DNA from 3 places in the Lysinibacillus sp. Y5S-8 genome. Region 1 is predicted to be linked to each of the others. Evidence: riboswitches for the same ligand, from Rfam matches in the RefSeq annotation. Region 1 holds a riboswitch; each other region holds the start of a gene.
What was found. A riboswitch is a leader RNA that binds a small molecule or an ion and turns the genes downstream of it on or off. The one in region 1 is predicted to bind S-adenosylmethionine.
Positions count from the first base shown of each region.

Region 2: another riboswitch for S-adenosylmethionine. It lies ahead of V6670_RS18180 (methionine ABC transporter ATP-binding protein); the one in region 1 lies ahead of V6670_RS00975 (ATP-binding cassette domain-containing protein).
Region 3: another riboswitch for S-adenosylmethionine. It lies ahead of V6670_RS21460 (cyclase family protein); the one in region 1 lies ahead of V6670_RS00975 (ATP-binding cassette domain-containing protein).

Region 1 is NZ_CP145889.1:192,959-196,236, reverse strand. It holds gene V6670_RS00980 (CaiB/BaiF CoA-transferase family protein) at 1-923, shown strand, start outside; SAM riboswitch class I at 1,179-1,287, shown strand; gene V6670_RS00975 (ATP-binding cassette domain-containing protein) at 1,396-2,421, shown strand; gene V6670_RS00970 (methionine ABC transporter permease) at 2,411-3,073, shown strand; gene V6670_RS00965 (MetQ/NlpA family ABC transporter substrate-binding protein) at 3,121-3,278, shown strand, end outside.
Region 2 is NZ_CP145889.1:3,718,530-3,721,807, reverse strand. It holds gene V6670_RS18200 (arsenate reductase family protein) at 47-403, shown strand; gene gcvH (glycine cleavage system protein GcvH) at 610-990, shown strand; gene V6670_RS18190 (TOPRIM domain-containing protein) at 1,082-1,423, shown strand; gene V6670_RS18185 (thioredoxin family protein) at 1,438-1,749, shown strand; SAM riboswitch class I at 1,806-1,909, shown strand; gene V6670_RS18180 (methionine ABC transporter ATP-binding protein) at 1,993-3,021, shown strand; gene V6670_RS18175 (methionine ABC transporter permease) at 3,011-3,278, shown strand, end outside.
Region 3 is NZ_CP145889.1:4,382,809-4,386,086, reverse strand. It holds partial or broken gene V6670_RS21470 (Cof-type HAD-IIB family hydrolase) at 1-364, shown strand, start outside; gene V6670_RS21465 (DedA family protein) at 465-1,061, shown strand; gene V6670_RS21460 (cyclase family protein) at 1,104-1,841, opposite strand; SAM riboswitch class I at 1,930-2,036, opposite strand; gene V6670_RS21455 (hypothetical protein) at 2,132-2,530, opposite strand; gene V6670_RS21450 (helix-turn-helix domain-containing protein) at 2,654-3,278, opposite strand, start outside.

The DNA.
Region 1 (3,278 bases):
AGTATGACGTTATTATCGAAGGTTTTCGGCCTGGTGTCATGCAACGCCTTGGCATCGGCTATGAAGCTCTAAAGGAAATAAATCCAAAGGTTATCTATTGTGCGATTACTGGTTACGGACAAACTGGACCTTATAGCAATCGACCTGGACACGATAATAACTATTTATCTTTAGCAGGCTTACTCGATTATTCACGCCATAAGGATAAAAAGCCTGTATCCATGGGGGTTCAACTAGCTGATATAGCTGGAGGGACAATGCATGCAGCAATTGGGGTACTGGCTGCTGCCCTCCATCGTGAAAAAACAGGCGAAGGACAATTCATAGATATTAGTATGACAGATGCTGTCTTTTCGCTGAATACTATGTATGGTGCTGCGTTTATTGGGGGTGGTCGTGTACCACAGCCAGAGCAAGAAATTTTAAATGGAGGCAGTTACTATGATTTTTACAAAACAAAAGATGGACGCTTCTTCTCTGTCGGTAGTTTAGAACCTCAATTTCGTAAACTGCTCTGTGAAGCACTCGACATTCCTGAGTTGATTGATAATACCTTTAATGATTCTTACTATACGCAAATACGCTTTAAAGAGGCTGTTCATGATGCCTTTCTATCAAAGACATATGAGGAATGGCTTGAGGTATTTAACGAGGATTTTGAAGGTTGTGTAGAGCCTGTACTCACTTTTCCAGAAGCATGTGAGCATCCACAGCTGAAGGCTCGCGGCATGATTGTCGATATTCCAAAAAGCGATGGCACCATGCAACAGCAAATTGCTTCTGCCTTTAAATTTGATGGCACTGAGCCTGAGTACAAGTATGTCGGTGCCAAGCTTGGAGAGCATAATGAGGAAGTATTGACTGCACTTGGCTATAGTGATGAACAAATTGCTAGTTTACGGGAAAAGGGCGTTTTAGAATAACGGAAAGGTTCAATTTGGAAGTAGGCAATTTTCAAATTGAACCTTTTTTATGGCTGCCTGCTCATTGACATCCTCAGTAACATAAGCATAAATTATTTCACTAGAAAAAACGTGGCTACCAATGTACCCCTGCTGTTATTACAGTAAATGAATTTATTTTTCTAATAAAACTTTTTAAAAGAAATGTTGACATATAATTCATCAAGCATTATAGTATTGTTTAAATCTTAACAGACAATTAAATACGATAATTTCTTCTTATCCAGAGAGACTGAGGGACAGGCCCAATGAAGTCTCGGCAGCGGGTTATTAACATAATACCGTGCCAATTCCTGCAAATGTACTTACATTTGAAAGATGAGAAGGAAGTAGTTTCTTCAATAGTGAGGACCTTCCTTTTTTTCTTAATCGATAAGAACAAAAGGAAGGTCCTTTTTGTTCTTTATATTTAAATAGGGAGTTGAGCAAGTAAATGATTGAATTTCAAAATGTAGCGAAAACCTTTAAATTTGGTGATCGTGAAGTGAATGCAGTGAAAGATGTATCTCTTTCAATTCAGCAGGGAGAGATTTTTGGAATTATTGGATTTAGTGGTGCAGGAAAGAGCACATTATTGCGGCTTGTGAATCTATTAGAGAGTCCAACCCATGGCGCTGTTCAAGTACAAGGTGTTGATATTAATTCGCTCACACCAAAAGAGGTAAGAAAGCTGAGAAGAAGAATCGGCATGATTTTTCAAAATTTCAACTTATTTTCCTCAAGAACGGTAGCTGGAAATGTAGCCTATCCACTTAAGCTGGCGGGCGTGCCTAAAAAAGAAATTAATGAAAGAGTTGCAGAACTTCTTAGCTTTGTTGGTCTTACAGAAAAAGCGAACGATTACCCTGAGCAATTATCTGGAGGCCAAAAACAGCGGGTTGGAATTGCGAGGGCGCTTGCTACCTCCCCTGATATATTAATTTGTGATGAAGCAACGTCAGCGCTCGACCCGGATACAACTGGGGAAATTCTTCGCCTTCTCAAAAAAGTAAACAAGGATTTAGGAATCACTATTTTGCTAATCACACATGAGATGAATGTCATCCAACAAATATGTGACAGAGTAGCAGTCATGGAAAATGGAGCAGTAATTGAATCTAATTCAGTTTTTGATATTTTTACAAATCCACAGCATTTAACAACTCAACGGTTTATTCAATCGGTTCAGCAAGATCGACCATCTGCATCTCTATTAGAGGAATGGAGAAAAAAAGGCGGCAAAAATTTATACCGTGTTATTTTTAAAGGTGATATTGCTAGCGATCCTATCCTTTCTCGCGTAACAAGAAAATTTGACGTGGATGTTAATATCGTCTATGGCTCTGTCCGAGAAATTCAAGAGAAGTTCTATGGGAACTTGCTCGTCTCATTTGAGGGCCGTAGCGATAAAATACCTAGTGTTCTTACTGAATTACAAGATATTGTAACTGTTGAGGAGGTAAAATTCAATGAAGGTTGATTGGACGACTTTTTGGCCCCGTATTTTTGAATCTACGGGTGAAACGATTTTAATGGTTATTATAACCCTTATCTTTGGTTCTATTCTCGGTATAACAATAGGTTTACTACTATATGTGACACGAAAAGGAAATATTTTAGAGAACAAATTCGTGTTCCAATTGTTAAATTTTTTAATTAATATTATTCGCCCAGTTCCATTTATTATTTTTCTAGTGGCCATTAGCCCATTAACAAGAATGGTTGTTGGAACAACGATTGGTACGTGGGCAGCGATCTTTCCGATGACGATTGCCTCATCATTTGGTATTGCGAGAGTAGTAGAGAATAACTTAGTTAGCATAGACCCAGGGGTAATTGAAGCCGCAAAGGCAATGGGAGCAAGTCCTCTACAAATTATTTTTACTGTATTAATTCCAGAGGCACTTGGACCGTTAATTTTAGGCTTAACGTTTGTGACAGTCGGTTTAATAGATTTCTCTGCAATGGCTGGTACAGTTGGCGGAGGCGGTTTAGGTCATATTGCAATGACATATGGTTATCAACGCTTTGATGGAAGTGTCATGCTTGTGACCGTTATTATTCTTATTATTCTTGTACAAATTGCGCAGTGGATTGGGAATAAGCTATCAAGAAAAATTATGCGACGGTAAGAAGGACATTTTTCATTTGAATAAAACAACGAAAGAGGAGATCAATAATGAAAAAGTGGTTTAGTATTTTATTAGTTTTAACAGCCGTATTAGCATTGGCTGCCTGTGGGTCTGATTCAGCTACAGATAATGCTAAAAAAGAAGAAAAAGTAAAGATTGGTGTAACTGGAACAGATGGTGAAGTATGGCCGATTTTAAAAGAGAA
Region 2 (3,278 bases), 1.1 Mb from region 1:
AATTATGATGGTATACTACAGAAAAAGACAGTAGAGGAGCATTTTAATGACGATTCAATTTATCCATTATCCGAAATGTACGACATGTAAAAAAGCACAAAAGTGGTTAAATGATCATGAGGTTTCCTATGAAGAGGTACACATTGTAGAGCAATCGCCAACAAAGGATGAAATAACAGCCATTTGGCAAGCCAGTGGACTGCCTTTGAAGAAATTTTTTAATACATCGGGTATGAAATATCGTGAGCTTGGTTTAAAGGACAAGCTAGCGGAAATGACTGAAGATGAGCAGCTGGAGCTACTTGCTTCTGATGGGATGTTAATCAAACGTCCAATCGTAACGGATGGCCAAAAAGTAACGCTAGGGTTTAAAGAATCAGATTTTGAGCAAACTTGGAAATAGCCGTATTTAAACAGGATCGAACGACTCTTCTAACCGAGATAAAGTCACCGGCAGATGTCACAAATTTTTAACAGAGATGTATTTCAAGTAACTTGAAAAAATTGTGGACCGCAATTAAGCTGGCACGTAATTGAATCTTGTTTTTATAGGAGAAGTATGGCACACTGAAAGTGAATATATTACATATTTATGGAGGGGTTTTTTGCATGAGCACACCTAAAGACTTACGTTATTCTGAAGAACATGAATGGGTAAAAACAGAAGATGGAAAAGTACGTATTGGTATTACTCACTTCGCACAATCTGAATTAGGAGATATCGTTTTCGTTGAGCTTCCACAAGTTGGCGACGAAATCAAAACAGATGATCCATTCGGTAGCGTAGAATCAGTTAAAACTGTTTCTGAATTGTATGCACCAATCTCAGGTACTGTAGTTGAAGTAAATGCAGATTTAGAAGATAGCCCAGAATTCGTTAATGAATCACCATATGAAAAAGCATGGATGATCGTTGTGGAGCCTGCTGATGCATCAGAAGTTGAAAAACTAATGACAGCAGAGCAATACGAAGAAATGATCGCTGAATAAGACAAGCTATAATCGAAAAACGTCGGAAACTACCGGCGTTTTTTGTTATATAATGACTTATAAGTGGGTATGTCTAAATGGAGGTGGCGTAATGTTCGAGGGAAAATGCTTAATAGTAGAAGGACGCTCAGATAAGCTACAAATTGAGCCAATTTTAAATGAGAATGTTACAATACTATGTACGAATGGTACAATTGGTGTGCATCAATTAGAAGAGCTGCTCGATCCCTATGAGAGCTGTGAGCTATTTACTTTTTTTGATGCAGATACTTCAGGCGACAAGCTGCGTGCATTAATGGACAGACATTATCCAGAGGCAGAGCATTTACGTACAATGCCAACCTATAAGGAAGTAGAGACGACACCAAGAAAAGTGTTAGCGATGATATTACTGCGTGCACATTTTTCAATCCATAATGAATATATTTTGTAAGGTTGCGTGAGGAAATGGAAGAATGGTCAAAAGAGCAGTGGGAAACGGCTAAACAGTCTGGACAGAAAGCTGCGTTTTATTTATATACACCGATGTGTGGAACGTGTGCAGTGGCATCTAAAATGATGTCCATTATTGAACAATTATTGCCACAGCTACCAATAGGTAAAGCGAATATAAATTTTTTAGAGCATGTTGCTGTTGAGCATCAAATTGAAAGTGTTCCGTGTTTACTTGTTAGTGATGGCGGAAAAGTGACAGATAAGATTTATGCTTTTCAATCCGTACCATTTTTATACGAATTGTTAAAAAAATCAATTGACTGAACTTTACTAGCGTGGTAAAGTATCAAATATATTACTAAAACATTAAATATATCGAACTCTTATAAAGAGTGGCGGAGGGAAGTGCCCTATGAAGCCCGGCAACCATCACAAAGTGAAAAGGTGCCAAATCACTCAAAGATTTTTCTTTGAAAGATGAGAGAACGGTTTAACGTTATTATACGTGACCCCTTCTACTTGTCTGTGAGTGAAGGGGTTTTCTATATGAGAAAAGGAGTATTCGCTATGATCCAGCTTCAAAATATTACGAAGAAGTACAAAACAGCAAATGGCGAATTAACGGCAGTCAAAGACGTCAACCTTACCATCAATAAAGGTGAAATTTTTGGCATTATCGGCTATAGTGGCGCTGGTAAGAGTACCATGATTCGTTTATTAAACGGTTTAGAGAAACCGACAACAGGAACAGTAACGGTGAACAGTCAAGAGTTTTCATCGATTAAAGGGCAAAAGCTTAGAGCAGCTAGACAAAAGGTAAGTATGATTTTCCAACATTTCAATTTACTTTGGTCTAGAACAGTTGCCGAAAATATTGCATTTCCACTAGAAATAGCAGGTGTTTCAAAGGCTCAACGTGAAGCACGAGTGAAGGAATTAATTGCACTTGTTGGTCTAGAGGGACGTGACAGAGCATATCCATCCCAGCTTTCTGGTGGACAAAAGCAGCGTGTAGGGATTGCCCGTGCATTAGCGAATAATCCAGAGGTTTTACTATGTGATGAGGCGACTTCCGCACTCGATCCTGAAACGACGGATGCCATTCTTGATTTACTCGTTGATATCAATGAACGTTTAGGCTTAACAATCGTTTTGATTACCCATGAAATGCATGTCATCCGCAAAATTTGTCATCGTGTAGCGGTCATGGAGGCAGGCGAAATAGTGGAACGTGGTGAGGTATTGCAAGTTTTCCAAGCACCACAAGCGGCTATTACTAAAAAATTCGTATCTCAGATTACGGATACAAAGGAAACACAGGATACGGTGGCACAAATCAAAACAAATTATCCAACTGGACAACTTGTTAAACTGATTTTTGTTGGTGAAAAGACCGAACAGCCGGTTATCTCACATCTTGTGAAACAATTTGATGTAGAAGTAAGCATTGTTCATGGTAATATTTCGCAAACGAAAAACGGTGCATACGGTACACTGATTGTGCAAATTGATGGCTCGAAGACAAATGTGGCTGAAGCCCTTCGTTATTTAAATACAGTCGAAGTACAAACGGAGGTGATCGCAAATGGTAACTAATCTTTTTCCAAACGTAGACTGGGAAAATATGTGGCAAGCTATGTATGAAACATTGTACATGACAGCAATTTCTACAGTTGTCACATTTATTCTTGGGTTAGTCATTGGGATCGTTCTATTTTTAACAAGCCCTAATCAGCTATGGGCTAATAAAATGGTTAACTTTTTAACGGGTTCAATCGTTAATATTTTCCGCTCCATCCCATTTATCGTGTTAATTATTTTATTAATTCCATTTACGAAATTCTTACTTGGTA
Region 3 (3,278 bases), 480 kb from region 1:
AATTGTGGATGAAGAAGTTTTTCTCATGTGTCTATATGCAGATGAGGAGGCTGAAAAAAGATATGCTAGCCAATTTCCGCATATATTTTGGCAGCGATGGCATCCTTATATTGTGAATGTATTACAGCAGGATGTTGCCAAATCTATAGCTGTTAAAGCGGTACTAGACCATTTTAACATTGGTCCTGAGAATGCTATTGCTTTTGGAGATGGGAATAATGATATTGATATGTTAGAGCATGTAGGACTAGGTATTGCTATGGGAAATGGTAGCGCAGCTCTAAAAGCGGTTGCGAATTTTGTTACAAAGAGTTCCACTGAAGGTGGTATTGACTTTGCTTTACGGCAGTTTCAAATGATATAAAGCTGCTGAAGGTCTTAAAGTCGATGCTTCAGGTTCTCTTAGATATATTGAAGGAACTTGTTAATCAATGAGTTTTAATAAATTTTGGGTGGGATGTTATATGGCACATCATGTGCAATCTCTAATTGAACATTACGGGTATTTGGGTATTATCGTGATCCTAATTGGAGGCGTTGTTGGGTTGCCACTTCCTGATGAAGTCTTTCTAACATATGTTGGCTACAGTGTTTATATAGAAAGCCTTGAACACATTCCCGCTTTAGTAAGTGCAATGATTGGTGCAGTTGGCGGTATTACCTTAAGCTACTATATCGGCTATCGTTTTGGCTTACCATTATTGCAGAAATATGGACCCAAAATTCATATTACGGAGCAAAAAATTGATTTTACAAAACAACTGTTTACTAAAATTGGGCCAACTTTATTATTAATAGGCTATTTTATACCTGGTGTACGGCATCTGACAGCCTATATTGCGGCAATTAATAATTATCCATATAGAAAGTTTGCTTTTTTTGCCTATACAGGGGCATTTATCTGGACTTTCACATTTATAACGTTAGGGAGGATGCTTGGGGAGAAGTGGCGGTTTGTTGGTTATTATTTATCCCATTATAGTATTTATCTCATCCTATTGTTTGGCCTCGTAATGCTCATCGTTTACTATCTATTCAAAAAAAGAAATATACGAAAATAAAGGTCTGTATGATTCAACACATGAATCGTACAGACCTTTGTGTTATGGCAAAATAGCAAATGAGCGTACAGGGAATCCAGATGCCTTTTCAGGCTTAGGGACGATATTGAAGATAATTGCCCCCTTCGCAGGTAGCTTGTCCAAGTTAGTCATCAACTCAATTTGATAGATGTTTTGTTCAAGCACGAAGTATTCGCCATCTAGCTTACCATTTTTGTGAAAATCAGCGGCTGAATCAGTATCAAATGTTTCATGGCCAAGTGCACTTATTTGACGTTCCTTCAATAAAAATTGTAAAGCCTCTAAGCCCCAGCCTGGTATATGGTTATGTCCATCCATATCTTGGTTACTAAATGCCTCTTTATCTGGCCAGCGCTTACTCCAATCCGTACGTAGCGCTACAAAGGTACCTGCTTCAATTACTCCATGTTGTGCTTCAAAATCAAAAATATCTTGCACACTTAGCGAGAAGTCATGATTGCTAGCAGCTTCTCGTGATTTATCAATGACGACAAGAGGAAGAACTAGTTCTTTTAGTTCTAATTCTTCTAGATAGCGGGAGTCTCGCACAAAATGAATGGGTGGGTCGATATGTGTGCCATATTGTCCTGGGAACGTGAATTGTTGTGCGAAGAACCCGTCATCATGAGAGAATAATGTTTCAAATTTAGCATCTTCAAACATAAAAAAATGTGGGGAATTAGGGCCGAATGTATGTGTTAAATCAACCCATTGTTTTGATTTTAATAATTGTAATGCTTGTAAAAGTTGGTTTGACATTGATTTCACTGCTTTCTGTTAAAATTAGTAGAAAATAAAAAAGAGTCCCCTTAGAAGAGGACTCCAAAATAAGCAACGGTAGTTCTTCTTCTCATCTTTAAGGCTTAAAATTTTGCCAATTGGAATTAGCACCATACTGTTGAGCTGGTTGCTGAGACTTCATCGGGCCAATCCCTCCGTCTCTCTCGATAAGAAAAGTGATATAAGAATTTTCAGAAATAATAATAAAAACACTTTAGCATAGAATTTTATAGTTTACAAGTTCGATAGAGATATAAGGGTAAATTTTTTTACCAACTTAAATTTATGGTTATGCCACAACAACCATTATCCATAAGACGTATTCTGAAATTGTCTGGTGTATAATTTGCATCAAATTTCATCGTAATGCCTGTTGATGTGATTAATTTATCAACCTCTGTTTTATTTGAAAGCTGTGCAGCATTCATTAGATCATGTGCAAATTGTTGGGAGCTATCAATTTTATCCGTAAGCAATTGAGCCTGTTGCATTATCGCCTTTATCCGTGTAGCTGAAATTTTTAATTTATGTGTGTCGACAGGTGGAAAGGGGTTAGTGTTCGGCATTGCTAAATGTTGAGGAATAGGTCTAACGGCAAGCTGCTGGGCAAGTGGCGACGTTGGGTAATGATAAGGATGAACAAAGTACGGATAAGGATTGTAATACAATGTAATTCCTCCTATCCTATAGCTGATATCTTATCTTATGTAGCTAGACGTCTTTAGGTGTTATTTTGCAGTGCAATGTCTGTCCTAATCATTTAAAAAGGAAGCCAAAGTGAGCTTCCTCTTTTAGCCGAGAACATGTAAGACATCATCAATTTTTTTACTATGAGACAGTATACCGTAATTCATCCATGTTAAAAAATCCACTTCATATACACAGTTGGTTTTGACTGCAGCTAGATTTTTCCACATAGAAGTTTTTAAAATCGTACGCTCCTCGTTCTCGTAAATGGAATGTTGTTTATCAAAAGTAATAAATAAATGATCCGCATCTAATTGCAGCAATTGATCAAATGTCAGTGGTGCTTTACGTTGATTGTGCGGAATACTCCAGACAAGTGGATGTGGCATTAAACCTAGGTCACGATATAAAATTGGCCCCGTATAGCCACATTCAGGACCCGCATATAGAGTAATGCCAATAGCTGAAATGCGGAGAAATGCCACACTTTGCCCATAAACGGATTTACTAAGAATTCCTTTTGCTTGCCGTACCTTATCCTCATATTGTAGGATCACATCTTGCATCAAGGAGGTTTTTCCCGTTAAATCAGCAATCTTAAACAAAGTAGACTGCCAGTTCTCTCCAGGATGTGAGATATGACAGATGGGAGCTACTTCATTTAAATGATGACAGGATTCCCATCGCTCTATACCTGCATCTAGCATAATTAATGTTGGTTTATAGTGA